2 regions of the Mesorhizobium sp. UC74_2 genome follow, and region 2 is predicted to be linked to the other one. Evidence: riboswitches for the same ligand, from Rfam matches in the RefSeq annotation. Region 2 holds a riboswitch; the other holds the start of a gene.
The links. A riboswitch is a leader RNA that binds a small molecule or an ion and turns the genes downstream of it on or off. The one in region 2 is predicted to bind S-adenosylmethionine.
Positions count from the first base shown of each region.

Region 1: another riboswitch for S-adenosylmethionine. It lies ahead of metA (homoserine O-succinyltransferase); the one in region 2 lies ahead of ACFJIU_RS06375 (O-succinylhomoserine sulfhydrylase).

Region 1 is NZ_CP170562.1:6,027,862-6,042,388, forward strand. Features, by position in the region: gene ACFJIU_RS29445 (DUF3108 domain-containing protein) at 1-248, shown strand, start outside; gene ACFJIU_RS29450 (DMT family transporter) at 278-1,168, shown strand; gene ACFJIU_RS29455 (lysoplasmalogenase) at 1,165-1,839, shown strand; gene ACFJIU_RS29460 (cupin domain-containing protein) at 1,881-2,300, opposite strand; gene gloB (hydroxyacylglutathione hydrolase) at 2,303-3,070, opposite strand; gene ACFJIU_RS29470 (class I SAM-dependent methyltransferase) at 3,325-4,107, shown strand; gene ACFJIU_RS29475 (ABC transporter ATP-binding protein/permease) at 4,107-5,981, shown strand; gene ACFJIU_RS29480 (MFS transporter) at 6,034-7,590, opposite strand; gene ACFJIU_RS29485 (LysR family transcriptional regulator) at 7,737-8,594, shown strand; gene metA (homoserine O-succinyltransferase) at 8,633-9,556, opposite strand; SAM riboswitch at 9,606-9,683, opposite strand; gene hisC (histidinol-phosphate transaminase) at 9,935-11,044, shown strand; gene ACFJIU_RS29500 (prephenate/arogenate dehydrogenase family protein) at 11,049-11,981, shown strand; gene ACFJIU_RS29505 (DUF2125 domain-containing protein) at 12,063-13,061, opposite strand; gene ACFJIU_RS29510 (gamma-glutamylcyclotransferase) at 13,257-13,811, shown strand; gene ACFJIU_RS29515 (aldo/keto reductase) at 13,964-14,527, shown strand, end outside.
Region 2 is NZ_CP170562.1:1,344,475-1,359,001, reverse strand. Features, by position in the region: gene ACFJIU_RS06395 (transporter substrate-binding domain-containing protein) at 28-783, opposite strand; gene ACFJIU_RS06390 (MBL fold metallo-hydrolase) at 1,088-2,074, shown strand; gene ACFJIU_RS06385 (ABC transporter substrate-binding protein) at 2,173-2,943, opposite strand; gene ACFJIU_RS06380 (2'-deoxycytidine 5'-triphosphate deaminase) at 3,113-4,207, opposite strand; SAM riboswitch at 4,299-4,376, shown strand; gene ACFJIU_RS06375 (O-succinylhomoserine sulfhydrylase) at 4,462-5,649, shown strand; gene ACFJIU_RS06370 (MmcQ/YjbR family DNA-binding protein) at 5,704-6,027, opposite strand; gene ACFJIU_RS06365 (glycosyltransferase) at 6,093-7,244, opposite strand; gene apaG (Co2+/Mg2+ efflux protein ApaG) at 7,436-7,828, shown strand; gene ACFJIU_RS06355 (MFS transporter) at 7,735-9,342, opposite strand; gene ACFJIU_RS06350 (TetR/AcrR family transcriptional regulator) at 9,433-9,978, shown strand; gene ACFJIU_RS06345 (efflux RND transporter permease subunit) at 10,078-13,233, opposite strand; gene ACFJIU_RS06340 (efflux RND transporter periplasmic adaptor subunit) at 13,240-14,527, opposite strand, start outside.

The DNA of each region.
Region 1 (14,527 bases), 1.6 Mb from region 2:
TCAGCAAGGGGAAAATGGCGGTGAAGGGCTATCAGGGCCCGACCGTGACCTGCCTGATGACGTTTCAGCCGGTGTCCGGCTATGCGCAGCGGCGCAAGGCGTTGAAGTTCCTGCGGGACCGTTCGAAGATCATGGTGACGTTTGCGCCGCTCGGCCAAACCGGGATATATGCGCCAATCCATGCCACGGTCGGCACGGAAATCGGCACGATCACCGTCAAGGCGCGACGGTTCGAGGCAAAGAGCTAGGCGCACGAAGATGCGCCATCGGAGGGGGCATGGCGCGCGCGACATTGATAGGCTTCTCGGCAGTGGCGATGTGGGCCTTGCTGGCTCTGCTAACCGATGCTTCCGGCACGATGCCGCCCTTCCAGCTTTCGGCAGTCACCTTCGCCATCGGCACCTGTGTCGGCCTCGCGGCCAGGCTGTTCATGCCGGCTGCCAAACCGGAGCCGATCCCGGCGATCGTGTGGGTGATCGGCATCGGCGGCTTGTTCGGTTACCATTTCTTCTACTTCACGGCGCTGCGCAACGCGCCGGCGGTCGAGGCGAGCCTGATCGCCTATCTGTGGCCGCTGCTCATCGTGCTGGGCTCGGCGCTGATGCCGGGTGAGAGGCTTGCCTGGAACCATGTCGCCGGCGCATTGCTCGGCCTGGCAGGCACCTTCCTGATTGTCACAAAGGGTGGCGGATTGGCCTTCGATCCCCGCTATGGCTTCGGTTATGCAATGGCTGCGGTGTGCGCGGTATTGTGGTCGTCCTATTCGCTTCTGTCGCGGCGCTTTCCATCGGTGCCAACCACCATCGTCACCTGGTTCTGCCTGGCGACATCGGTGCTCTCCCTGGTCTGCCACCTGCTGCTTGAGCAGACCGTATGGCCCGCAAATGCCGGCCAGTGGCTGGCCGTAATGGGTCTCGGCCTGATGCCGGTGGGGGCTGCCTTCTACGCCTGGGACATCGGCGTGAAGCGCGGCAACATCCAGGTGCTGGGGGCGGCGAGCTATGCGGCGCCGCTCCTGTCCACGCTGGTGCTGATCGTCGCCGGTTTTGCGGAACCCAGCCTGCGCATCCTTGCCGCCTGCGTGCTCATCACCGGTGGCGCCGTGCTGGCGGCGAAATCGTTGTTGTTCGGCAAGCGTCAGGCGGTCGAGAATGGAGCCGGCGCATGATGCCCTTTCCCGGTGGCATCGAAGCGACACCGAACGGCACGCTGATCTTCTCGATCGTGGCAGCGGTGCTTTATGCCTTCGTCCTCGACGGCGCGCCGTCGTGGAAACGTTCGGCTGCAAAGACACTTGCGACCGCGTTGCTCGCCGTGCTCGCCTACCTGCAAGGCGGTCCAGCGCTGCTTGTCGCCGCGCTGGCGCTTAGTGCGCTCGGCGACGCATTCCTGTCGCAAGCCGGTGACAGGGCCTTTCTCGGCGGACTGGGCAGTTTCCTCGCTGCCCATCTTGCCTATGTCGCGCTGTTCGCCGTCGCCGGCGATGGGTTGTCGGCGCTGACCGGAGCACCCTGGCACATCGTGGCAGCCCTGATCATGGCTGTTTTCGCGCTCGGCATGCTGCGCCTGCTGTGGCCGCATATCGGTTCGGACCTCAAAGTCCCGGTTGCTGTGTATGTCACCGCCATCTTCGCCATGGGCGTGACCGCGCTGACCACCAACAACGCGCTTGTCATCGCAGGCGCGGTCCTGTTCATGGCTTCGGACGCGCTTCTGGCGATCGAAAAGTTCCTGGCCGAGGCGGTGGAGCGGCATCGGGTCTGGATGCGCTATGCGGTATGGGGGCTCTACTACCTGGCGCAACTGGCGATCACGCTGGGCTTTCTTCTCGCAACCTAGCTCTCGAAAATCGTCATCGATTTTTCGGCAGGAAGGACGTGCTAGGAGGGCCGCCAGCCGGGCGCTGCCATTTCGAATGCGCCGAAATTGAAGCCCGGCGCAACGGTGCATCCAACGAGTGTCCAGTCGCCAAGGCTCGCCGCGGTCTGCCACCAGCCTGCCGGCACGACAATCTGCGGCCGTTGGCTGGCGACAAGGTCGACGCCCAGCACATGCCGGGTCACGCCGTGGCCCTCACGATGCAACGAGAGTTCCAGCGGAGCGCCGGCGTGATAGTGCCAGATTTCGGAAGCATCCTTGACCCGGTGCCAGACCGAGACCTGGCCGCGTTCGAGCAGGAAATAGATCGCCGTCGAAAAGCCACGTCCGCCTTGCGGCGCGTCACGAAAGGTCTCGACGTACCATCCACCTTCCGGGTGCGGCTGCATGTCGAGCGCCGCGACGATTTCCGCCGGCGTCATGGTCAGAACACGTCCTTGCGCTTGCGGATTTCGGCGAAGACCTCGGCGTCGCTGGCTTTTTCCATGCCGAGATGGCGGCGGATCGCCGGGTCGTGCCAGCGCAGGAACGGGTTGGTGGAGAGTTCCTCGCCGATCGTCGTCGGCAAGGTCGGCTTGTCCGTGGCGCGCAGTTTTTCGATTCTGGTGGCGCGCTCCTTCAGGGCCGAGTTGGTGGGGTCCACCGTCAGTGCGAAACGCGCATTGGACAAGGTGTATTCGTGGCCGCAATAGACCTTTGTGTCGGCGGGGAGTGCAGCGAGCTTCTTCAGCGATTCGAACATCACCGCGGCGGGCGCCTCGAACAGTCGGCCACAGCCGAGCGCAAACAGCGTGTCGGCGGTGAAAACGACGCTGGATTGCGGAAAATAATAAGAAACATGGCCGGCGGTATGACCAGGAGTGAAGATCACTTCGACCGTCTCTTCGCCCAGGTTGAAGCGATCGCCGCCTTTCACGGTGCGGTCGATGCCGGGGATCTTGGTCTTCTCGGCCTCCGGCCCGACAATCTCAAGATTGTAGCGCTGCTTCAGCGTCAGGTTAGCCTCGACGTGGTCGGTGTGGTGATGGGTGGTCAGGATGGTTTTCGGTGTCCAGCCGGTGCGTTTCATGGCGGCTGAGATGGAGGCTTCCTCCGGCGCGTCGACGAGAGCCACCGCGCCGCTTTTCGGCTCGCGCAGCAGAACGCCGAAATTATCCTGGCGGCACATGAACTGTTCGATTTCGATCGCCATCGCCGGTCTCCTCTGTCGCCCGCACAGATAGGGTGATCGGCCGTTCCTGTCACCCTCTAATGCATGTCGCGATCTTTCACATTCGCTCCTTGCGCAGAAGGTTCTTCATCTCCCGCATGTCGTTATCGCAAAACCGCCGCGCACTTTTGCGCGACATGCTTTAAAGATGCCGACGCGACCCTACTTGTCGGGAGATACGGTCATCAGCACCGCTGTTTGTTGACACCAGCCTTCCCGCAGATACGGTCCAGCCCATGCATTCGGATATTGTCGACCTGCGCTCCTTCTATGCCTCGCCGCTCGGACAATTGGCCGAGCGTTCGATCACCATGGCACTCTCGTCGATCTGGGCCTCCGTTCCCAATGAAAGGCTGGTCGGATTGGGCTATGCGCTGCCCTGGCTGGAGCGTTTCGGCACCGATGCGGAGCGGGCGCTCGCCTTCATGCCGGCCACGCAAGGTGCGGTAATCTGGCCACCTGCCGGCCCGTCGGCAACCGCCCTGGTCTTCGACGAGGAACTGCCGCTGGTCGATTCTTCCATCGACCGCATGCTGCTGATCCATTCCCTGGAGCATACGGAAAATCCACGCGAGACACTGAATGAGGTCTGGCGTGTGCTGGCGCCGGCCGGTCACGTCGTCATTGTCGTGCCGAACCGGCGCGGTGTGTGGGCGCGTTTCGAACACACACCGTTCGGCACCGGAAGGCCTTATTCGCGTGGGCAGATCGCGGAGTTGCTGCGCGAGGCGAACTTCACTCCGGCCGCCTGGTCGGATGGACTTTATTTCCCCCCCTCGCAACGCCGTTTCATGATGCGCTTCCAGTCGCTTTTTGAAAGCGCCGGACGGCGGATGTGGCCGATCTTCTCCGGCGTCATCGCGGTGTCGGCGCAGAAGCGGCTCTACCAGGGCGTGCCGGTGGTGCAACGCGCATCGCGCCGCGTCTTCGTGCCGGTGTTCTCCCCGCAAGGTGCGACACGGCTCGGCCGACAGGTCAACGAGGCCGATGGGTTGGGAGCTCGCGGAGCGCAACGGTGATGAGCGAGATATCCGGCACCACCGTCCAGGCTGAAATGAGCAGCCTTCGCGATCAGCTGGCCACGGTCCGGCAGGGGTTGAGCCTGTCGCCAGGGCGCCGTGCGCTGCTGATCTTCGGCGCTGGCATTCTCGCGATCATCCTCGCCACGGCCTACGGCCAGATCCTGCTCAATCGCTGGAACCAGCCGTTCTACGATTCGCTGCAACGGCGCGACTTGACCGCCTTTCTCGATCAGCTTGGCGTTTTCGCGATGATTGCCGGTGGGCTGCTCGTGCTCAACATCGGCCAGCAATGGCTCAATCAGCGCTTCCGCCTGAAGCTGCGTGAAGCGCTGACCATCGACCTGATCGAGGAATGGCTGAAACCGAACCGTGCGTTCCGCGTCGCCAATGCGGGAGCCATCGGTGTCAACCCTGATCAGCGCATGCAACAGGATGCCGGACACCTGTCCGATCTTTCGACCGATCTCGGAGTCGGTCTGGTGCAATCCTTCATCCTGCTGGTGTCGTTCGTCGGCGTGCTCTGGGCACTGTCCTCGGGGTTTGTCTTCAACATAGGCGGACATGCCATCGCCATTCCAGGCTACATGGTCTGGGCCGCGTTCCTCTATGCCGGGATCGCGTCCTGGCTGAGCTGGCTGGTCGGGCGACCGTTGATCGGGCTGAACAGCGACCGCTATGCACGCGAGGCGGACCTGCGTTTTTCCATGGTTCGCGTGAACGAGAACATCGATGCCATCGCGCTTTCGCACGGTGAAACAAGCGAGAAACGGCGGCTGGCGACGGATCTCGCCGCGCTGATCGCTTCGATCATGCGGATCTTCCGCGCTCAGATCAATCTGGGCTGGGTAACGGACACCTATGGCTGGATAACCGTGGTTGCGCCGATCCTGGTGGCGGCGCCGGTCTATTTCGCCGGCGACATCACGTTCGGTGGGCTGATGATGGCGGTTGGCGCCTTCAACCAGGTCCATTCCTCCCTGCGCTGGTTCGTCAACAACATCGGCGCCATTGCCGACTGGCGTGCCACGCTGATGCGGGTCGCCGACTTCCGCATGGCGCTGAAGGAGACCGATCAGTTGCATGGCAACGAGCAGCATATCGAGGTGTTCGAAACCGAGGACGGCACCATGGTGTTCGAGGACCTGATCGTCGGGGCGACCTCGGGCTGCTCGAGACTGGCGCAGAAGTCGGTGACGATCAAACCGGGCGAGCATGTGCTGATCACCGGCGACCCGAGTGCCGGCAAGACGCTGTTCTTCCGGGCAGTGGCCGGGCTGTGGCCCTGGGGAGCAGGGCGCATCGGCATGCCGGCAGGTGCCAATCTCGCCTTCGTCCCGCGCACGCCGTATTTTGCACCCGGCACGCTGCGCGAGGTGCTGGTCGACGGCGTCACGACTATCGACGATGCGAGCACCAGGCGTGTTCTGGCCGAGGCCGGTCTCGATCACCTCGCGCCGTCGCTTGACCGCCACGCCCGCTGGGACAGGGAACTCAGCGAGGAAGAACAGCGGCTGGTTGCTTTTGCCAGGCTCGCCCTGCAGAAACCGGACTGGGTGGTGATCGACGAAGCGATGGACACGTTCAGCGGCACGATCGCCAAGCGCATCTTCGCCATGCTGGGCAAGCATCTGCCCAAGGCGGGCATCGTCAACATCGGCCGTGGCCAGCACAACTACAACTTCTTCCCGCGCGCGCTCGAGATCATCAAATGCGCCGACCTGCCGGCGCTGCGACCGCCGCGGATAAGAGCGGGCGCGCTGGAGCCGCCACCGGTGATCCGCGCGCGCAAGCGCAACGGAAATGGCGTCAAGCGCAATGGCAACGGAGCCAGGCATGATCGCGATGACGAGAAGGTCGAGCACGTGAACTAGAGGTAAACCGTCCCGTTGTCGGCGGGACGGTTTACGAGCGGATCTTGCACGCTCAGAGGATATGCGATTCCGCGCGTGCTTCGGATGCCGAAATCGGCCCGGCCTTGCTGGAACCGAAGATGGCGAAGGACAGCGCGGCCAGGACCCATACGCCGAGGCCGCCATAAAGCATCACCCAGCCGAAACCTTCGACCAGAGCCGAGTGGACCACATCCGCCGGCACCGCCAGACCCGGCTGGCTGCCATCGTGCAATGCACTGGTGTTGCCGGCGGCAATCCTTTCGGCAATCGCACGCAGGTCAACCCCTTCGGTCGCGTTCGGCAGGCCCTTCTTCAGGCCGTGCAGGATGCCTTCGACAAGGACAAACCCCATTACCGCAATGTTGATGGCGAGCGCGATCAGGCGGGCGCTGGTGTCGATGCCCGAGGCCATGCCGGCACGGCTCGCCGGCACCGAACCGGTCGTCATGTTGGTGGCCGGCGTCGTGGTGAGACCGAGGCCGATGCCCGCGACGAGCGCACCGGGCAGCACCGTGAGGCCGCTTGCCGCCTCGGAAGCGGAACCCAGCCACATCAGGATGAAGCCGAGGCCGATGGTGAACAGGCCGAGCGGGATGACGATGCGCGCGTTGAAGCGCGCCAGCAGGTACTGGGCGATCGGCGGCATCACCAGGAAAGGCACCGTATAGGCCAGTACCGCGAGACCTGTCCTGGTGCTGTCATAACCCAGCCCGACCGAAAAATAGATCGGCAGGTAAATCATGAACGGCCAGTAGCTGAAGTTCATGCCGACGCAGCCGACGATCGCGCCGGAGAAGTCACGGATCCTGAAGACCGAGAAGTCGAACATCGGGTGAGTGTGGTAGCGTTCCACCAGCACGAATGCGATGAAGCCGACGATCGTGGCCGCGGCAATACCGAGCGCGGCCGGGCTCAGGAAGCCACCGAAGTCAGGGGCCTGGGTGATGTAGTAGGCGAGGCCGAAGACGGCAGCGCTGAGGGTGACAATGCCAAAGACATCGAGCTTCTTGGCCTGCGGATCGCGCGATTCGGTGACGCCGGCATAGGTGAGGACCAGGCAAAGAACCGCCAGCGGTGCGTGTACGAGGAAAACCCATTGCCAGGTGGACAAGGCGACGATTCCGCCGCCGATGATCGGTCCGAAACCGAGACCGATGCCTGCAATCACGCCCCAGATGGCGAAGGCCTTGCCGCGTTCCCTGCCATCCTGGAACTGATGCGAGAGAATGGCGATGGAGCAGATGAACATGGCGCCGCCGGCCATACCCTGCAGGAAGCGCGCGACGATCAGCAGCGAAGTGTTGGGCGCCAGCCCGCACATCAGCGAGGTCAGGCCGAAGGCCGCGACCGTAATGGCGAAGACAAATTTCCTGCCGAAGCGATCGGCGAAAGTTCCGGTCGCCATCAACACGGTGGTGCAGGCGATGGTGTAGGCGTTCATGATCCATTGCATGGCCTTGAAATCGGCCTGCAGCACACGCTCCAGCGTCGGCAGGATGACCGGTACGCTCGAAATCTCCAGGCCGAACATCAAGGCGGACAGGCACACGGCCGCCAGCACGAGACCGTTTGTATTGGGGGTAGGCATCAAAAACCTCCGGCGCCGGCGGAGGCGATGTCCACGCCCACGCCGCTCAATTGCGTTGTGAAATCCGAATTCCAGATAGTTGCAGCTTGAACATAAGAAAATGCGATGTAAATCTATTTCAGAGATAACAAATTGGTATGCTGACAATGTTGTCACTAGACGTCGAGGCCGTGCAGGCCTTTGTCATGGTTGCCGACCTTCAGAGTTTCACCCGAGCCGCCGATGCGTTGGGTACGACCCAGGCGGCGATCAGCGTGAAACTCAAGCGCCTCGAGGAGAAGGTTGGCCGCAAGCTGATCGAGCGCACGCCGCGTCACGTGCGGCTTTCAGCGGAAGGAGCGGTGTTCATCCAGCCTGCGCGTGATTTTCTCGTTGCGCATGACCGTGCCGTTGCCGGGCTCTTCTCCTGTGCCCGCCGTTTCGCGCTGGGCATCGCAGCCCACGTCGCCGGCCCGGAGGTGACGACCCTGCTGGCGCGGCTCAACGAACATGATCCCGCGCTGACCATCGAGGTACAGGTCGACAATTCGCGCAATCTGCTCGATGCGTTCGATCGCGGCGAGCTGGATGCTGCCATCGTGCGGCGCGAGGACGATCGTCGCGACGGCGAGGTCCTTGGGCCTGAGCATTTCGGCTGGTTCGCCGCTCCCAGTTTCCGTTGCCGGCCGGACGAGCCGATACGGCTTGCCGCCCTGTCTCCGGCATGTGGCGTGCGCGACATCGGCACCCATGCACTAGACGATGCCGGCATCGCCTGGACGGAGGTGTTCCTGGGCGGCGGCTCGTCGGTGGTGATGGCAGCTGTGTCGGCGGGACTCGCCATGGCCGTATTCTCCGAGCGGCTTGCACCGGTCGGTACTGTCGAAGTCACCCGCAGGTTCAATCTGCCGCCGTTGCCGTCCTCGGAAATCGTGCTGCATTCGACGCTGACCGATCAGCGTTCGCGCGATGCGCTGCGCACCATCGCCTGCGCCTTCCGCGAGCATCGCGCCGCAGCGGCATAGGCGGAAGCGCGCCTGTCAGGCGCGCTCCAGGCTACCGGTCAGCGCTTCCTGCCGATATTTTCCAGGTCGTAGGCGGTGGTCTGATAGACGCTGTTGATCCAGTTGCCGAACAGGAGATGGGCGTGCGAGCGCCAGCGGTTGAGCGGCGGGCGCCTGGGGTCGTCGTCCGGGTAATATTCGTGCGGCACCGCGATCGATACGCCGGCATTGACGTCGCGGTCGTATTCTTCCTTGAGCGACGTCGAGTCGTATTCGATGTGGTTGAACATGTAGAGCCGGTTGCCAGCCTGCTCGGCAAGCAGGCTTGGACCTGTCTCTTCCGAATCCATCAGCAATTCCAGGCCGGAACCCGCTGGAATGTCGGCGGTCCGCACCTCGGTCCAGCGCGAGACCGGAATCGCGAAATCATCCGAGAAGCCGGAGAGATAGGGAGAGGCGGGCGCGTTGTTGCGATGGCGGAAGACGCCGAACGCCTTCTCCTCCAGCGTGTGTTTCGGGACTTGATGGAAATGCCAGGCAGCGGCCATTGCCCCCCAGCAGATGAAGAACGACGAATGCACGTTGGTCTTCGTCCAGTCGAGGATGCGCTGCAGTTCGTTCCAGTAGGTCACATCCTCGAAAGGCAGCAACTCCACCGGCGCGCCGGTGATGATGAAGCCGTCGAACCTGCGATCCTTAACTTCCTCCCAGGTCTGGTAGAAGGTGATGAGATGTTCCTCGGAGGTGTTCTTGGCCTTATGGTTGCCGACGCGGACCAGGGTCAGTTCGACCTGCAGCGGCGTGGCGCCGATCAGCCGGGCAAACTGCGTCTCCGTCCTGATCTTGTTGGGCATCAGGTTGAGCAGGCCGATCTGGAGGGGACGGATGTCCTGGCGCAGGGCGGTCTGCTCGTCCATTATGGACACGCCCTCCTTGACCAGAACTTCACGGGCGGGGAGCTGATCGGGGATCTTGATCGGCACTTTGCGAACTCCAAAAAACAAAACCGGCATTGCTGTCGCAAAGCCGGTTTACGGATCGCAAACGGCCCTTTAGCGACTTATTTAACGTGGCTGCAAGCCGACCGGCCAAATCACCACGGATCGATGTCCTGCTAATACGCCGACCAAGCGATGGCGTCAATCGATGGTGAGGCGGGTCGCTCAAACGCTGGGCCAGGCGGTTCGGTTTTCCTCGACAAGCGGCGGTGCGGGCGGTATTTCCGCCACTGGAGCATTTTTGTAGCCAGGTGGAATCACGTGGCGTCACAAAAATACCTCGAAAACAAAAACTTAAAGCGTTTCCGCGAAACGGAAACGCTCTGGCCTCCGGCCGGAGGCATCAATCACGGACCTTTCGACATGACCAAGGCAACCGACCTGCTTCGCCCGCAACCCCGCGCCGGTATCATGGATATCGAGGCGTATGTGCCGGGCAAGGGCGTCGCGCATGGTGTCGCCAAAGTCCATAAACTCTCGGCCAATGAAAATCCGCTCGGACCCTCTCCGAAAGCAGTCGAGGCAGCGCAGGAGGCTGCAGCCGGATTGGAACGTTATCCGGACGGCCAGGCGACCAGACTGCGCCAGGCAATCGCCGATGCGCACGGGCTCAACATTGCCAACATCCAGTGTTTCAACGGTTCCGATGAGGCGCTCGGCCTGCTGGCGCGCATCTATCTCGGCGCGGGCGACGAGGCGATCTACACCGAGCACGGCTTCCTGGCCTACCGGATATTTATCCTCGCAGCTGGTGCAACGCCGGTGGTGGCAAAGGAGGCCGACGAGCGCGTCGACGTCGACGCCATCCTTGCGGCCGTGACGCCGCGCACCAGGATGGTATTCCTGGCCAATCCGAACAATCCGACCGGCACCTATATTCCCTTCGGAGAGGTGCGACGCCTGCATGCCGGTCTGCCGAAGAACGTGCTTCTGGTGCTGGATGCGGCTTATGCCGAGTTCGTGCGCCGCAATGACTACGAAGCGGGCGTCGAACTGGTCGCGGGCAACGAGAATGTCGTGATGACACGCACCTTTTCCAAGGTGCATGGGCTCGGCGGCGCGCGTATCGGCTGGTCCTATGCACCAGCGCATGTGGTCGATGCGCTCGAGCGTGTCCGCGATCCCTTCAACGTCAGTGCCACCGCCATTGCGGCAGGCGAAGCCGCGATACGCGACCGCGGCCATGTCGAGCGCTCGGTGCACCATGTCGAGACGTGGGTGGCGTGGCTGACTGAAGAACTGACCCGGCTCGGCCTGCGGGTGACACCGAGCGTCGGCAACTTCATCCTGATCCATTTCCCGGATGACAGCAGACATTCCGCGCCGGAAGCGGACGGGTATCTGAGTGAGCGAGGCTATATCCTGCGGCGCGTTGCCGGCTACGGTTTTCCCAACGCGCTGCGGATGACGGTCGGAACCGAAGAAGCCAATCGCGGCGTGGTCGCCACACTTACCGAATTCCTGAAAAGCTGAAAAAATGTCCGAACCCATGTTTGAAAAGATCGCCCTCATCGGCATCGGCCTGATCGGTTCTTCGCTGGCGCGCGTGGTGCGCCGGGAAGGACTTGCCCGCCACATTGCCGTCTCCACCCGCCGTCCGGAGACGTTGAAACGTGCGGAGGAGCTGAAGCTCGGCGACAGCTACACGACCGATGCGAAGGTGGCGGTGCGCGACGCCGATCTTGTCATCGTCTCGGTACCGGTGGGCGCTTCCGGTGCCGTTGCCGAGGAGATCGCACCGGCGCTGAAGAAGGGCGCCATCCTGACCGATGTCGGCTCCACCAAGCAGTCGGTGGTCGCGCAGATGTCGCCTTTCGTGCCGGAGGGCGTGCATTTCATTCCCGGCCATCCGCTGGCTGGTACCGAGAATTCCGGTCCTGACGCCGGTTTTCCGGACCTGTTCGACAACCGCTGGTGCATCTTCACGCCGCTGCCGGATACCGATCCAAAAGCGCTGGAGACATTGTCGGAATTCTGGCGTCGCTGTGGTTCGAACATCGACACGATGACGCCCGAGCATCACGACATGACGCTGGCCATCGTTTCGCATCTGCCGCATATCATCGCCTACAACATCGTCGGTACGGCCGACGATCTGGCCAATGTGACGAAGTCCGAGGTCATCAAGTATTCGGCCTCGGGTTTCCGCGACTTCACACGCCTCGCCGCCTCGGACCCGACCATGTGGCGGGACGTGTGCCTGCACAACAAGGATGCCATCCTGGAGATGCTTGCGCGCTTCTCGGAGGATCTTTCCTCGCTGCAAAGGGCGATCCGCTGGGGCGACGGCGACAAGCTGTTCGACCTGTTCACGCGCACCCGCGCCATCCGCCGCTCGATCATCCAGGCCGGCCAGGATATCGATGTTCCCGACTTCGGGCGCCAGGTGGTGGAGCATCCGGGCAAATGAGTAGGGGAATAGGACAATAAGGGAGCAGGGGGATAAGTTACGCTATTGCGTGGCCACTCCCTGGTGGCAGTACCTACTGCCCTATTCCACCGGCTTGATCATCCCGAGCGGGATGAAGCCGAGCGAAGCGCGGCCCTTTACCACCTTCAGTGGCATCGTCGGTTCGTTGCCGAGCATGGAAAGGGCAGCGAAACCCTGCCGGATCTGGTTTGCCTGTTCCGGGATCGCCGTGGCGAGGATGGCCGCCACCGCTTTCGGGTTCTGCAGCTTGATGTTGAGGGTGGCGTCGATCAGACCGTCGGCGTCGACCGCGATAGGGCCTGCAAGGACGATGCGGGCTTCGCCGGAAGACAATTCGAGGTTCCTGATCTCGGCGGATTGACCGCGCAGGCTTTTTGGCGGTGCGCCGAGCAGGGGAATGCCATTCTTGACCGTGGCGTCACCCTTGCCGCTGAAGGGCGGGAGCACCCGGCCGCCAATGGTGTGAGCGTCGATTTCCAGGTCGGTGAAATCATGAGTCAGCACAAGATCCTGGCCGTTGGGGCTGGCCGCCGCGGTGAGCTGGCCGACACTGAACAGCTGGACGGGATCGGTCTCATCGGTCGGGTCGGTCTGGCCGTTGAAGCCCTCCGCCGTCACCGAAATGCGGCTGGGCAGGGGCCACCACAGATGTCCGCTGATGTCCAGCTGGTCCCAGTCGATCCACAGCGGCGGCATGTCGGGCACAGAGGTGCGCAACGGTCCGTCGAGATTGACATTCGGCGTCAGCGGCTGGGCGAGGCTTGCCGTGGCGATCATGCCGCCGGCGGCCGCTGCAACGTTCCTGGCATCATCCTGATAGGCGAGCCCGTCGCAGGTGACCACGAAACGCATGGGGTAGCCGCTGACGGTCAGATTGGCGCAGTCGGCGTTGATCCCCTTGGCGGCAAGGGCGGCAACAGTGTTCGTCGCGTCGCTTCTGACGCGTGCGGCCAGCCAGTACCAGCCCGCACTGTAGAGACCGAACAGGACGAGCGAGGCCAGGATCAGCCGGGGCAGCCAGCGCCGACGTTTTGGCTTGGTCTGGTCACTTGACGTCATGCTGTGGCCCTCGATAACGCAGAAAGAACCGGAATGACCATCCCGGTCGAAGTGATTTGGTGCGGACGACTATGCCTGCTTAAGGCGGGAATGCGATGAAAATGAAACGGCATTCCGCCCTGTCTGTTTGCTTGTCGCATGATCTTTGTCCAAAAGGTCTGCGACCTTTTGGGATCACGCTTTAGGCTTGGCGATATGGGCGATTTTTGGGTTTTTGGCTACGGTTCGCTGATCTGGCGGCCCGGTTTCGCGCATGTCGAAACGCAAAGGGCGCGCCTGCACGGCTATCGACGCTCGCTCTGCGTCTATTCCTTCGTGCATCGCGGCACCCGCGAAAGGCCTGGGCTGGTGCTCGGGCTCGACCGTGGCGGTTCCTGCATCGGGCTGGCCTTCCGGGTGCCCGGCGAATTGCGTGACGAGGTTATCGCCTATCTGCGCGAGCGTGAACTGGTCACCAACGTCTACCTCGAACGCTGGGTGAAGGTGGCTCTGGAGGACGGCCGCATGGCGGATGCGGTGACCTATGTCGCCGACCGTGGCCATGAGCAATATGCCGGCGCACTCGAGGAAGCGGAGGCCGCTGCCGTCGTGCGCGGCGCCGTCGGCCAGTCGGGTGTCAACGAAGACTACGTTCTCAATACCATCCAGCATCTCGAGGCGCTCGGCATCCGCGACCGCTGGCTGGAAGAGGTGGCGCGGCGGATCGTCCCGCCTGAAAACGCTTCTGGCCCATTGAACCCTGCGCGCTAATCCCTAGCTTCCTGCGGGGACCGGCGCCCCCGCCGGCATTAGAGCGGTTCCGTTCTTACGGAAACGCGGAAACGCTCTAAGTTTGTTTTCGCCGCATTCTTGTAACGCCAGGTGATTCCACCTGGCTACAAAATGCCCTAGGGAGACCCATCTTGGATAGACGTCTGCTCGGTCGTACCGACCTCGAAATCGCGCCGCTCGTGCTGGGCGGCAACGTGTTTGGCTGGACCGTCGACGAAAAGACGTCCTTCGATCTGCTGGACCGTTTCGTCGACGGCGGGCTCAACACCATTGATACCGCGAATGTTTATTCGCGCTGGGTGCCCGGCAACAAGGGCGGCGAGTCGGAGACCATCATCGGCAAGTGGATGAAGGCGCGGGGCAATCGCGAGAAGGTGGTCGTCATCACCAAGGTCGGCGCGGATATGGGGCAGGGCAAGAGGGACCTTTCCGCTGGCCACATCGAACGGGCGGTGGAAGATTCGTTGAGGCGCCTGCGGACCGACGTCATCGACCTCTATCTTTCGCACTGGCCGGATCCGAGTGTGCCTTACGAGGAGACGCTCGGCGCCTACCAGACCCTTCTCGCCAAGGGCAAGGTTCGCCATATCGGCTGCTCGAACCTCGACGCGGGCCAGTTGCGGGCGGCGCTGGATGTCGCCAAGCTGCGCAATCTGCCGCGCTACGAAGTGCTGCAGCCGGAATACAATCTCTAT
Region 2 (14,527 bases):
CATCGGTTCTTGATCGGCTTCAGCCGCTCAATAGATGTCGAAGTCGAAATATTTTGCCTGCACCTTCTTGTAGGTGCCGTCGGCCACGATGGCATCGATCGCGGCGTTGAAACGCCCACGCAGCGCGTCCTCGCCCTGGCGGATGGCGATGCCGATCTCGGCCTCCGTGCCCTTGATGTCGCCTATCAGCTTGCAGCAATCCTTGCCGCTGCCGTTTTTGACCCAGTCGACCAGCACGAACTTGTCGGTGATGATGGCGTCGAGCCGGCCGTTGACGAGGTCGGCGACAGCATCCTCATGCGTCGGGTAGAGCTTCACGTCGGCGCCGGCCTTGGCGTAGACATCCTGCGCATAGGTGGCCTGCATGGTCGAGCCCTGCGCGCCCAGCGTCTTGCCGTCGAGCGCCGCCGGCTCGGTGCCGGTCACGGTGGTGTCCTTCAGGCCGGCCAGCGCCAGCGGCGTCGCATAATATTTGTTGGTGAAGGCGACCTGCTTCTTGCGTTCCTCGGTGATGGTCATCGAGGCGATGATGGCGTCGAACTTCCCGGCCTTCAGCGCCGGGATCATGCCGTCCCAGTCCTGCGCGACGATCTCGCATTCGATCTTCATCTGGGTGCACAGCGCATTGGCGATATCGACGTCGAAGCCGGCCAGCTTGCCATCCGCCGTCACCGTGCTGAAAGGCGGCGCAGCACCTTCCGTGGCGATCTTCAGCTTCTCGGCAGCAGCCGGCGCGACCATCAACAGTGTCGCAGCCGCAGCCGAGAGGAGCCATTTCGAAATCTTCATTCTTATTTTCCCTCCATTGAGCCAGAACAGCCAGATCCTGCCAAACATGTGCCGGCAAAGCGAGGAAGCGCCAGCACCGGGCTTCGATTGGTGCTCCATCTGCCAAAGGCAAGACAGGTGCGCTTCTTCCCCGATAACGACCGACTCACGCAAAGGTGACCCGCCTCCGGCCGCATCGGGTTGAAGCGAGCGGTCCGGCTGCTAGCCTGCCTTCGGGGTTATTCTCCGGGGCGCGGAACCGGTCGGCGATGAGCGCTGCCGGGCAAGGCCGTGCCCGCTGACCTTTGGAGTCCCATCAATGGCCAGTTTCACCCTTTCCCGCCGCACCGTCATGGCAAGCGCCGGCGCTCTCGCCACCGCTGCCATCCTCGACCTGCCCGCCGGCATCGCTCCGGCCCGGGCACAAGACGCAGCCGTGAGCCACAACCCCGGCTTCTATCGCTATAAGGTCGGCGACATCACCGTCACCGCCCTCAATGACGGTTTCGGCAAACGCCCGCTCGAAGGGTTCATCCGCAACGCCGAACTGGCCGACGTCGAGAAAGCGCTGGAAGCCGCCTATCTGCCAAGCGACGCACTTTCGATCTCCTACACCACGCTGGCGCTGCAGATCGGCGACAGGCTGGTGCTGATCGACACCGGCAATGGTGATTCCGGCGCGCCGACCTCCGGGGTCTGGATGAACAATTTCAAGGCAGCCGGCTTCACGCCGGAGGATGTCTCGACCGTCATCATCAGCCATTTCCACGGCGACCACATCAACGGCTTCCGCCTCAAGGACGGCACCGCCGTCTTCCCCAACGCCGAGGTGATGGTGCCGGCTGCCGAATGGGCGTTCTGGATGGACGATGCCAAAATGAACGCCGCTCCGGAAGCCGCCAGGAACGCCTTCGCCACCGTGCGCCGTGTCTTCGGCCCCGTCGCCAAGGATGTGAAACAGTTCGAAGCCGACAAGGAACTGGTGCCCGGCGTGACCGCGATAGCCGCTCCGGGCCACACGCCCGGCCACACCGTCTTCGCCATCACCTCCGGCGAAGGCAGGCTGATGGCCCTGTCGGACACCACCAACCATCCCGCGCTCTTCGTACGCAACCCCGACTGGACGGCGATCTTCGACATGGACGGGCCGCAGGCAACGGCCACCCGACGCAAGCTGCTCGACATGGCGGCAGCGGAGAAGATGCAGGTCGCCTTCTACCACGCCCCCTTCCCCGCCACCGGCCACATCGCCAAAGCGGGCAACGGCTTCGAACTGGTGCCGGTGCAGTGGAGCAGCGCTATCTGACCCATGTGACCTGATCGCAATGTCCACATGACAACAAAAGGCCGGGACATGTCCCGGCCTTTCATCAGCTTCGGTGAAGGCTGGCGACCAGCCCCAACTCAATAGATGTCGAAGTCGAAATATTTCGACTGGATCTTCTTGTAGGTGCCGTCGGCAACGATGGCGTCGATGGCGGCATTGAACTTCTCGCGCAATTCGTTGTCCTCCTTGCGGATCGCGATGCCAGCCTCGGTCTCGGTTCCCTTGACGTCGCCGATCATCTTGCAGCAGTCCTTGGCCGAGCCGTTCTTCATCCAGTCGACCAGCACGAACTTGTCGGAAAGGACGGCGTCGAGGCGGCCGTTGACGAGGTCGGTCACCGCCTCTTCCTGCGTCGGATAGAGTTTCACGTCAGCGCCGGCCTTGGCGTAGACGTCCTGCGCATAGTTCGCCTGCGTGGTTGAAGCCTGCGCACCCACGGTCTTGCCCTTGACCGCCTCGCCATCCGTACTAGCCAGCGTGCTGTCCTTCAGTGCGACCAGCGCCAGCGGCGTGGTGTAATATTTGTTGGTGAAGGCCACCTTCTGCTTGCGCTCTTCGGTGATGCTCATCGAGGCGATGATGGCGTCGAATTTCTTGGCCTGCAGCGCCGGGATCATGCCGTCCCAATCCTGCGTGACGATCTCGCATTCGGCCTTCATCTGCGCACACAGAGCATTGGCGATGTCGATGTCGAAACCTTCGAGCTTGCCGTCGGCGGTGAGAGTGTTGAAAGGAGGATAAGCACCCTCCGTGCCGATCTTGATCTTGTCGGCGGCAAGAGCGGCACTGGCGCCTGCCACCAACATCGTGGCGGCCGCGACCGTTGCGAACCATCTGGACATCTTCATCATTTTCCCCCTCGGGTTGGTCTTGTTGTCCGCGAACAGCCAAGCACGCCGCCGAGGGCCAGGCAAGCACAGGATGCGACGTGGACTTGCTGCTTTAGCCGGGTGGCTCTCGGTGAGGCACTAGGGGAATAGGCAATCGTTTTCTGCCCTACTCCCCTATTCCCCTACTCTATCTCGCCGCCCGAAAATGCTTCGACAGCTTCAGCCCCTGCGCCTGGTAATTGGAGCCGAGATCGGTGCCGTAGAGCGCGGTCGGCCGCTTCAGCATATGCTCGAAGACCAGCCGGCCGACGATCTGGCCATGGTCGAGGATGAACGGCACCTCGTGGCTGCGCACTTCGAGCACCGCGCGGCTGCCGGTGCCGCCGGCGGCGGAATGGCCGAAGCCCGGATCGAAGAAGCCGGCGTAGTGCACGCGGAATTCGCCGACCAGCGGATCGAACGGCGTCATCTCCGCAGCATAGAGCGGCGGCACATGCACCGCTTCCTGGCTGACCAGGATATAGAACTCGTCGGGATCGAGCACCAGTTCGCCAGCGCCGCTGCGATAGAGCGGCTCCCAGAAGTCGACGATGTCCTGCGCGGCGCGCTTGTCGACATCGACCAGCCCGGTGTGATGCTTGCCGCGGTAGCCGACCAGCCCGTCCTTGTCGCCGGCCAGGTCGATGGACAGCGCGATACCGCCGTTGGAGATATTGGGCGGATCGATTGCCACCAGTGTCTCGGCGCGGTGCAGCGCGTGCAGTTCGTCTTCCGACAACAGCGCATTGCCGGTGCGGAAACGGATCTGCGACAGGCGCGAGCCGGTGCGGACGACGATCGGGAACGTCCGCGGGCTGACTTCGAGATAAAGCTGGCCGCGATAGCCGGCGGCGATCTTGTCGAATTCCTGGCCATGATCGGTCATGACACGGGTGAAGATGTCGAGCCGGCCGGTGGAGCTCTTCGGATTGGTCGAGGCGGAAATGTCGCCAGGCAATTCCAGGCTTTCCAGCAGCGGCACGATGTAGACGCAGCCCGTCTCCAGCACCGCGCCGTCGGCGAGGTCGATTTCGTGCAGTTTCAGCCGCTCGAGCTTGGCTTCCACCGTGCTGTGGGGGCCGGGCAGGAAACTGGCGCGGACACGGTAGGCCTTTTCGCCAAGGCGAAGGTCGAGGCTGGCCGGCTGGATCTGGTCGCCATCGAGCGGGCGCGGCGACTTCAGGCTGCCTGCCTGGAACAGCGCCGCGATGTCCTGATCGGGAAGAATGCCTGTCTTGCGCAATGACAACTCCACAGGTGGCTCAAGTCAGCCAGTCCTCCATGCTCTTAATGAAGCCGGCAATTGACGCAAGCCGCCCCCGGGTCTAAAGGGTGCTTTATCCCGTGGTGATTTGGCCGGTCGGCTTGCAGCCACGTTAAACAAGTCGCTAAAGGACCGCAGGGCCCGACAAAGGCCGTATGGACCGGTTGCGACTTCGCGGCCGGTTTTTTGTGCCTGCCAGTCATATGGCAGCCAGTTTGTGTCGGAATGGAACCATGACCGAGAAAAAGCGCAATTGGAAACCCGCAACCCAGCTCGTCCACGCTGGCACGCTGCGATCGGGCTTCGGCGAGATGTCGGAAGCGATGTTCCTGACGCAAGGTTATCACTATGACAGCGCCGAGCGCGCCGAGGCCCGCTTCAAGGGCGAAGAGCCCGGTTTCATCTATTCGCGTTATGCCAACCCGACCGTCGACATGTTCGAAAAGCGCATGTGCGCGCTGGAAGGCGCGGAAGATGCCCGCGCCACCGCATCGGGCATGGCCGCGGTGACGGCAGCCGTGCTGTGCGGCCTCAAGGCAGGCGACCACATCGTCGCCGCGCGCGCGCTGTTCGGCTCCTGTCGCTGGGTGGTCGAGACGCTGGCACCGAAGTACGGCATCGAGGCGACACTGGTCGACGGCACCGAAATCGGGAACTGGGAAGCCGCGGTCCGACCCAACACCAGGCTGTTCTTCCTGGAAAGCCCGACCAACCCGACGCTGGAAGTGGTCGACATCGCTGCCGTCGCCAGGCTGGCCAATTCGATCGGCGCCAGACTGGTGGTGGACAATGTCTTCGCCACGCCGTTGATGCAGAAGCCGCTGGAGCTCGGCGCGCACATCGTCGTCTATTCGGCCACCAAGCACATCGATGGCCAGGGCCGCTGCCTCGGCGGCATCGTGCTGTCTGACAAGAAGTGGATCGACGAGAACCTGCACGACTATTTCCGCCATACCGGGCCGAGCCTGTCGCCCTTCAATGCCTGGGTGCTGCTGAAGGGCCTGGAGACGCTGCCGCTGCGCGTGCGCCAGCAGACGGAAGCAGCAAGCAAGATCGCCGACTTCCTGGCCGACCATCCGAAGGTCGGGCGGCTGATCTATCCGGGCCGCGCCGACCATCCGCAGGCCGACATCATCAGGAAGCAGATGACCGGCGGCTCGACGCTGATCTGCTTCGACCTCAAGGGCGGCAAGAAATCGGCCTTCGCCTTCGAGAACGCGCTCGACGTGGTGCTGATCTCCAACAATCTGGGCGACGCCAAGAGCCTGATCACCCATCCGGCAACGACGACGCACAAGAACCTGACCGACGAGGCACGCGCCGAATTGGGCATCGGCGAAGGCACGTTGCGCCTGTCGCTCGGCCTCGAAGACACCGATGACCTGCTCGAAGACATCGAACAGGCGCTCGCCAAGGCGTGACAACTCGAGCGGAATGCAATGGGAAGGAACCCCGCATTCCGCTCCGTTTCCCTGCTAACGCAGCGATTTCGGCGCGACCGAGCGCCAGCTCATCGCCATGGCATGGCGGACGGTTTCCTCGTCCGCCTTTTCCAGCCGGACCCGCGTCCAGCCCTTCTGGCCCCACGAGCCGGGGATCGGCTCGAACTGGCTCGCCGATGTTTCGAGCAGCAGCCGCTGCTCGTCCGGCGCTAGCTTGATGACGGCGCGGCCGTCCTTTGGCCGCAGCGTTGCGAAGATCCTGCCGCGCACGCGGAAATCGGTGACATCGAAATGGCTGCTCTGCTCGGCTTCGGGGAAACCCAGCGCGATCTGGCAATAGCGATCCTCGGACAGCACGGCCAACCTCCCCTGCCTCCGGCAATCATGCCGCAAACCGGCTGGCGGCGATACCGCTGAAAAGGTCAAGCGCCCGACAAAACCTCATCGGCTTCATCGGACTTGGTGGTGATGTTCATGGTGTTGCCGCGCCAGTCGATGGCGCCGCCGAGCCAGCCGCGCAGCCAGATGGCCGGGACCATGATGTCGCGCACCACCATGGCGGCGATCAGCCGCGGCGAGGCGTGCCAGCCCTTGGCCAGCGCCAGCGCGTATTCCGGCAGATAGACGGCAGCCAGCACCAGCAAGGTGGTCGAGAGCATGTCTGCGCCTGAGCCGGCGGCGGCAATCAGCGCGAACAGCAACGGCATGGCCGCGCCGACAAACAGCTCCGGCGCGAAAAACAGAGGGAAAGTGACGCGGCGCAGTCTTGCCCAGCGCGCCTGGCGCGACCACACGGCCTCCACCTTGCGGTGCCCGAGCGGCTGCTCGAACGGCGAAGCCACCAGGTGGACCTTAAGGCCGAGCCCGTTGACCAGTTTGGTCGCTGCAGCGTCCTCGGCGATCTCGGCGGCCAGCGCGTGGATGCCGCCATTGGCATCGAGCAGCGGCTTCGACCACAACATGCTCTTGCCCTGCGCGAAGCCGAGACCGGCGGCAGCCCCGGTATATTGCCAGCGCGCCTGCAGCGTGTTGAGGAAGGCACATTCGACCTCGGCCCAGAAACCGTCTGGACGCGAACCGACCGGCGTCGAGCAGACGAGGCCGCTGTCGGGGCGCCAAGCCTGCATCATGTTCTGGATGTAGTCGCGCGGCATCAGAACGTTGGAGTCGGCCAGGATCACCCAGTCGTGCCGCGCCGCTTCCCAGCCTTTGACGCAGTTGTTCAGCTTGGGATTGCCGCTGATACGATCGTCGCCGAACAGGAGACGCGCCGGTACCTCGGGGAAACGCGCCATGGTGGTGCGGATCGCCAGCGCAACCGGGTCATCGGTGTGGGCAACACAGAAGATCAGTTCGTAGTCCGGCCAGTCGAGCCGGAAGGCGCGCTCAAGCGTCTCGGGCGTAAAGGGCTCGATACCGCGCGCGGGTATGACGATCGAAACCGGCGGTGCATCGCTACGAGGTGCCGGTGCAGTGCGTCGTCGTTCCAGCTGGGACCACGCCAGTCCTATGGAAACGAGATTGGTGAGAAGCAGGGCGGCAGAGAAAGATGCGGCTGCGATTGTCAGGTCCATGAAGTCAGGTCACTCCCGGAAACGCGGCCTGAAAGCCTTGTTAGGCTGCGTCCAGGAATCATCACGGGACCGGACGCGATCGGCGCACACCATCACCGTTTCATGTCGTGCACATGACAGAAGGTTGACCATGACGGTGCACGGGCGGAAACTCGTTGCAGTTTTTGGTACCGAGTCGCATCAGGTTGCCCATGTACAGCGCAGTCACCCGCAACATCGTGGTCGAGGTGGAACCCTTCTACCTCGAAGACCGCTCGGACCCCGACGAGAGCCGTTACGTATGGGGCTACCGGGTGACGATCGACAACCGCTCGGACGAGTTCGTGCAGCTTCTGTCGCGCTACTGGCACATCACCGACGGCATGGGACAAGTGGAGGAAGTACGCGGCCCTGGCGTCGTCGGCGAAAAACCGGAACTGAACCCCGGCGACAGCTACCAATACACGTCGGGCTGCCCGCTTTCGACGCCATCCGGCATCATGGTCGGGCACTACACGATGCGCAATGCGCGCGGCGAGCAGTTCGACATCGCCATCCCGGCCTTCTCGCTCGACCTGCCCGACGCCAGGCGCGTGGTGAACTGAGGGAGGCCCCTTCTCCCAAAGGGAGAAGAGAAGGTGCCATCCCTCACACCGCCGCAGTCCGCCGCCAGATGACCAGGCTGACGACGACCAGCAGCGTTGCCGCGGCCGCGATGACGCCGAAAAAGGCCTGATCGAAGGCCGTACCGGCAAGTGCCGTCAGCACATCGGCTTCGGCCGGCGCCAATTTCTCGGCGATCAGCAAAGCCTCGTCCAGGCTGTCGCCCGCCTGCGCCGCAATGCCCTGCGGCAACACCAGGGCATAGGTGTAGAGCCCTGACATCAGCGAGCCGAGAAAGGCAATGCCGAGCGCGCCGCCAAGCTCGAACGAGACCTCCTCGATCGAAGCCGCCATGCCGGCGCGTTCCTCCGGCGCCGACAGCATGATGACGCTGGACGCCGCCGTCATTGCCGCGCCGAAGCCGAAGCCCATCAGCGACAGCGCGGTGAGCCACAGCCAGGTTTCGCCACGGTAGACGCAGGAGATAGGCGACAAGCATCGCCCCCGCAAGAAACAGTGACGACCACAGCACGCGCGTGGCGCCAATCCGTGGCAACGCCAGGCCGGTCAATGGGCCGGCGACGAAGGCTGCGAGCGGGATCGGCAGGATGATCAGGCCGGCCTGCAGCGGTGAGAGACCGAGCACCAGCTGCAGACGCTGGCTGAACACCAACTCCACGCCGATCAAGGCCGCCGACGCCACCATGGCGGTCGCCACACCCGCCGAGAAGCGCGCATTGGTGAAGAGCGAGAAGTCGATCAGCGGCGTGCGGCTGGCGAGCTGGCGGCGCACGAAGACGACGATGGTGATGAGACCGACTGTGAAGGTGAGCGCGGCTGTCGGCCATGACGGATCGCGCTTGGCGATTTCCTTGATGGCATAGGTCAGTCCCACAAGACCGATCATGACCTGGATCGAGCCGATCAGATCCCAGGGGTGGTCACTGTTGCCTGGTCTGTTGGGCAGCAACGTTGCCCCGGCGAGCAGTGCGACCAGCACCACCGGCACGTTGATCAGGAAGACCGAACCCCACCAGAAATGCTCCAGCAGCGCGCCGCCGACGACCGGCCCGAAGGCGGCACCGCCAGAAGCCACCGCCGCCCAGACGCCGATGGCGAAGGCGCGTTCCTTTTCATCCATGAAGGTCAGCCTGATCAGCGACAGGGTGGCGGGCATCATCATGGCGGCACCAACAGCGAGCAAGGCGCGGGCCGCAATCAGCCAGGCCGGAGCCTGTGAAAACGCGGCTCCCAGCGAGGCCAGGCCGAACACGACGAGGCCGGCCAGGAACATGCGCTTGTGGCCGAGCCGATCGCCCAGCGTGCCGACGCCCGGCAACAAGCCGGCGACCACCAGCGGGTAGGCATTGATGATCCAGAGCTTCTCCGTCGCCGTTGCCCTCAGCTCGTGCGTCAGCGTGGGAAGCGCGGTGTAGAGCACCGTCATGTCTATGACGATCAGGAACAGCGCGCTCGACACGATGGCCAGAACCAGCCAGCGGTTGGACGGGGACATGATGACTTCCTTCAGTGTACTTTTATCCACGGCCTTGAACGGCCACGGACATGCATATAAATACGATCGTATTGAAATGGAAGGGGTCAGATGTCAGGAAGACCGCGCAGCATCGACCGCGACAAGGTCCTCGACGCCGCCGAGACGGTGGTGACCGAGCTCGGAGCGTCGGGGCTAAGCTTCGATGCGGTGGCGAAAGCCGCCGGCATCACCAAGAGCGGCGTGCAATATTGCTTTGGCACCAAGGACAATCTGATCCGCGCGATGATCGCCCGCTGGGCAGATGCCTACGAAGCCAAGGTGAAGCAGGAAGCTGGTCCCGATCCGTCGGCAGTGTCAGTGATCCGGGCGCATCTTTCTGTAACGCGGGACGAGGATGAGGAGGAACACTCGCGATCCGCCGTCATGATGACGGCATTGCTTGAGGCACCGGAGCGCGTCGCCGAAAGCCGGGAATGGTATAATGGCTTTCTGACAAGACTCGACCTGTCCAGGCCGGCGGATCGCCAGATCGCCGTGGCCTTCCTGGCCGGCGAAGGCGCCTTCCTGCTGAAGGCGCTCGGCCTGATCAGCCTGGATGAAGCCGATTGGCACGCCCTGTTCACGGATATGCTGAAGCTGACACGCATCGAATAATGCCGGCGCAGGCTCATCGCATCTGCCAACCGACCGACGGTTACACCGCCAACAGGATCAGGCCATACTGCAAAGTGGGTTCGGCGATAGTGTCCTCACCTATTCCGCGGCGACCTGACGGTCCTTGTTCTCGTCGAACAGCGACGGCTGCGCAGCCCCTTCGACCAGATGGAGATCAGGCTTCCTGCCCTTGCGGACGAGGCTCAGCAGCCATTGCGACAGCCACTCCATGTACAGATAGATCACGGGCGTGACGAACAGGGTGAGCACCTGCGAAACCATCAGTCCGCCGACCACGGCAACGCCGAGCGGCTGACGAAGTTCGGCGCTGGCGCCCTCGCCGATGGCAATCGGCAGCGTGCCCATGATGGCGGCAAGCGTCGTCATCATGATCGGACGGAAACGCATGACGCTGGCCTTGTGGATAGCGTCGCGCGCACTTCGTCCTTCGCGGCGCAACACCAACGCCACGTCGATCATCATGATGCCGTTCTTCTTGACGATGCCTATCAGCATCAGAAGCCCGATGACGGCGATAACCGAGACATCCATTCCAGCAAGCCGTAGCGACAACACCGCACCGAGCAACGCCGAAGGCAGACTGGTTAGAATGGTCAGCGGATGGATGAAGCTCTCATAGAGCATGCCAAGCACGATGTAGATGGTCAGGATCGCGCCGGCGATGAGAAGGCCCTGGTTGGCGAGTGAATCCTGGAACGTCTTGGCCGTACCCGAGAAGGAGGTGGCAATCGTCTTTGGCACGCCGATCTCGGCCTTGAGCGCCTCGATGCGCGTCACCGTATCGCCAAGCGATACGCCTTGCGGCAGGTTGTAGGAAATCGTCACCGCCGGCAGCTGGCCGAGCTGGTTGATGGTGAGCGGTCCAGCCGTCCGGTCGACACGGGCGAAGGCGCCGAGCGGCACCAGCGAGCCACTGGCTGTGCGAAACTGGATCGACAGCATACGCTCGGGCGACCAGTCGATCTTCGGATCGAGTTCGGTGATGACCTGGTAACTGTCAGCGGCACCGAAGATGGTCGTCACCTGGTCGGTACCGAAACCACCGTAGAGGCTGTTGAGCAGCGTGTTGGTGTCGACACCCAGGGTGGCCGCCTTGTCGCGGTCGACAATCAGCGAAGCCTGCAGCGCCGTGTTCTGGAGGTCATTGTTGACATCGGCGAACATCGCATGATCGGCCTGCATCGCCTCCGTCAGTTTCTGCGCCCAATCGTTGGTCTCGTCGGTCTTCAGACCCTGGACGACCAGCTGATAGGCACTGGCTGAAGAGCGTGACCCCAGCCGCAGGTTCTGCACCGGCTGCATGAAGGTGCCGATGCCGGGTACGTCGGCGAGTGGCCGCCTGAGGCTTGCCATCACGTCCGCCATCTCGGGCCGTTCGCTCTTCGGCTTCAGCTCGACGAACAGCGATCCCTCGTTGAGACCGCCCGAACCGAAACCACCGCCAACAGTCGACGAGACGTGCGCTACATAGGGAGACTTCTCGAAAACTTCGGCGACCTGGGCCTGCAGCTTCACCATCGCATCGAACGAGATGTCCTGGCGCGCACGGGTCGAAACGGAGATCTGGCCGATGTCCTCCTGCGGCAGGAAACCCTTGGGCGAGACCGTAAACAGCCAGACCGAGAGTGTGGCGGTGCCAAGGAAGACCAGGAACACGATCACATGGTTTGCAAGGCACCAGGTCAAGACCCGGTCATAGGCACGGGTCAGCCAGCCATGCTGGTGCTCAACCCCCTGCCCTGTCTTGTGGCCTTTCGGCAAGGTCAGGAGGTGCGCCGACAGCATCGGCGTCAATGTCAGCGATACGAACATCGAGGCGAGGATCGCAACCGTCACCACGACCGCGAATTCGTTGAAGATACGGCCGATGACGCCGCCCATCAGCAGAACCGGGATGAACACCGCCACCAGCGAAATCGACATCGACAGAATGGTGAAGCCGATCTCGCGTGAGCCTTTGACGGCGGCCTGAAAGGCCGGCAGCCCATCTTCCTCCATGTGCCGGTAAATGTTCTCCAGCATGACGATGGCGTCGTCGACGACCAGGCCGACCGCGAGCGTCAATCCCATCAGCGAGATGTTGTCGATGGAGAAGCCGAGCAGGAACATCACGCCCAGCGTGGCGATCAGCGAGATCGGCACCGCCACGGCCGGAATGATCGTCGCGGTCACCCGACGCAGGAAGACGAAGATCACCAGCACCACCAGCCCGATGGTCAGCAGCAACGTGAACTGCACGTCATCGACGGCCGCGATGATCGAGGTCGAGCGATCGTTCATCAGCTGAATCGATGCAGCCGCCGGCATCTGGTCTTCGAATGACGGCAGCATCGCCTTGACCCGATCGACCACTTCGACGGTGTTCGCATCAGGCTGGCGCTGCACGGCCAGGATGATGCCGCGCGTCTTGTCGAACCAGGAGGCCGATGTCGTGCTCTGCACGGAATCGATGACACGCGTGACGTCGCCAAGACGGACGGGATTGCCGTTCTTGGTCGCGATGATGATCTTGGAAAAGGCGGCCGCGTCCTGCAGCTGCGTGTTGGTGGTGATGGTGAGCTGCTGCTGGCTGTTCTGCAGCACACCCACGGGCGCGTTGCTGTTTGCCGACTGCACCGCTGCCTGCAGCTGGTCGATGGAGATGCCGCGCGCGGCCAGCGCTGTCGGATCGATCTGGATACGGACAGCGTATTTCTTCGAACCCCAGACCATGACCTGGGCAACACCGTCGATGGTCGACAGCGAAGGCGAAATCACGTTCTGGGCAATGGCGTCGAGGTCGGTCAGCGGCACCGTATCACTGGTCAACGCCATAAGCAGGATCGGCGCGTCGGCCGGATTGACCTTTCTGTAGCTTGGCGGCGACGTCATTTCAGGCGGCAATTGCCGCTGCGTTCGCGCGATTGCCGCCTGCACATCGGCTGCGGCGGCGTCGATATCGCGGTTCAGCGCGAACTGCACGGCGATCGAGGTGGAACCGAGCGAATTGGTGGTCGAAATCGAATCCACGCCGGCAATGGTGGCGATCTGCTTGATGAGCGGAACCGCAACTGATGTCATCATCGCATTGGGCGATGCGCCCGGCAGTGATGCAGAAACATTGACAGTGGGGAATTCCGCGCTCGGAAGTGCAGCAACCGGCAGGAATTTATAGGCAAACAGACCGCCCAGAATGAGCGCGATCGACATCAGCAGTGTCGCGACAGGCCTGCGGATGCAGAATTCGGAGATCATGGTCGGTCAGCCCGCCGTTTCGTTTCCGTTTGCCTTGACGGCAGCCTTGGGAGACGTGCTTCCGCCGGTCCCACTCTTCCCGGCGCCTTCCGCCTCGCGCACGGCGGTACCTGGCTTCAGGCTCAACTGGCCGTCCACCACCACCTTGTCGCCATCCTGCAAGCCGCTGGCGATAGCGCTTTCGTTCTCGTGGCTGATCGCCACCTTGACCGGGCGTGCTTCGACCGTGTTGTCGGCCTTCACGACATAGACAAATGAGCCTTGCTGGCTGGGTTGCACGGCTTGCGTCGGCACCGTGACGACCTGCGGCATGATACCGGCATTGACCGTCACGTTCACATATTGCCCAGGCCATAGCTTGAGGTCGGCATTGGGTACCGTCGCCCGCGCCGTAATGGTGCCAGACGCGGTGTCCACGGTGGAATTTACGAAATCAACCGTACCGGACCCGATCGGCGCCGGGGTGCCATCCTTGTGCAAGGTCACCGAAACCGAACCCGGCTTCGCCACCGCCTGCTGCAGCAGGGAAAGATCGGCCTCCGGCAGATTGAAGGCGACGCGCAGCGGGTCCATTTCGGTGATCGTCACCAGCGGCGTGGCGCCGGTGCCGGTGCTTCCGCCAGCTGTAACGAGATCGCCAACACTGACGCTCACGGCGCCCAGCCGACCTGAAATCGGCGCGGTGATCGTGGTGAAGCCAAGTTGAACCTGGTCGGCATCTATCGCCGCCTGATCGGCAGCCACCGTGGCCTGTGCTGCCTTCTGTGCAGCCAAAGCCTGGTCATAAGCCTGCTGCGTCCCTGTCTGCCTGGCCAGCAGGCTCTTGGCACGATCCAGATCGGCATCAGCGCTCGCCGCCAGAGCCTGATCCTTGGCCAGCGTCGCCATGTCCTTTTCCAATTGCGCCTTCAGCGCGCGATCATCGAGCGTGATGAGAAGATCACCCTGCTTGACCATCTGTCCGTCCTCGACGGCAATGGTCATGACCTGGCTGGCGACGCGTGCATTGATGTTTGCCACCGCCGGTGACGCAAGGAAGCCGATCGCATAACGCTGGATCGGAAAATCGGCGACCTTGGCCGTCGCAGTTGCCACGGTAACGGCACCACGGCCACCACCTTGTGACCGGCTGCCGCCGCTGTTTCCGCCGGTAGCTGCCTCGGCCGCGATTTCCTTTTGCCCGAATGGCAGCATATGCCAGATCTTCGAGGCTTGGGCAGGCAACAGATAGGCACCTGCGGCGACGACAACGACGCCTCCGATAAGCCCGATGAATGTTTTGTTGCGAACCGTC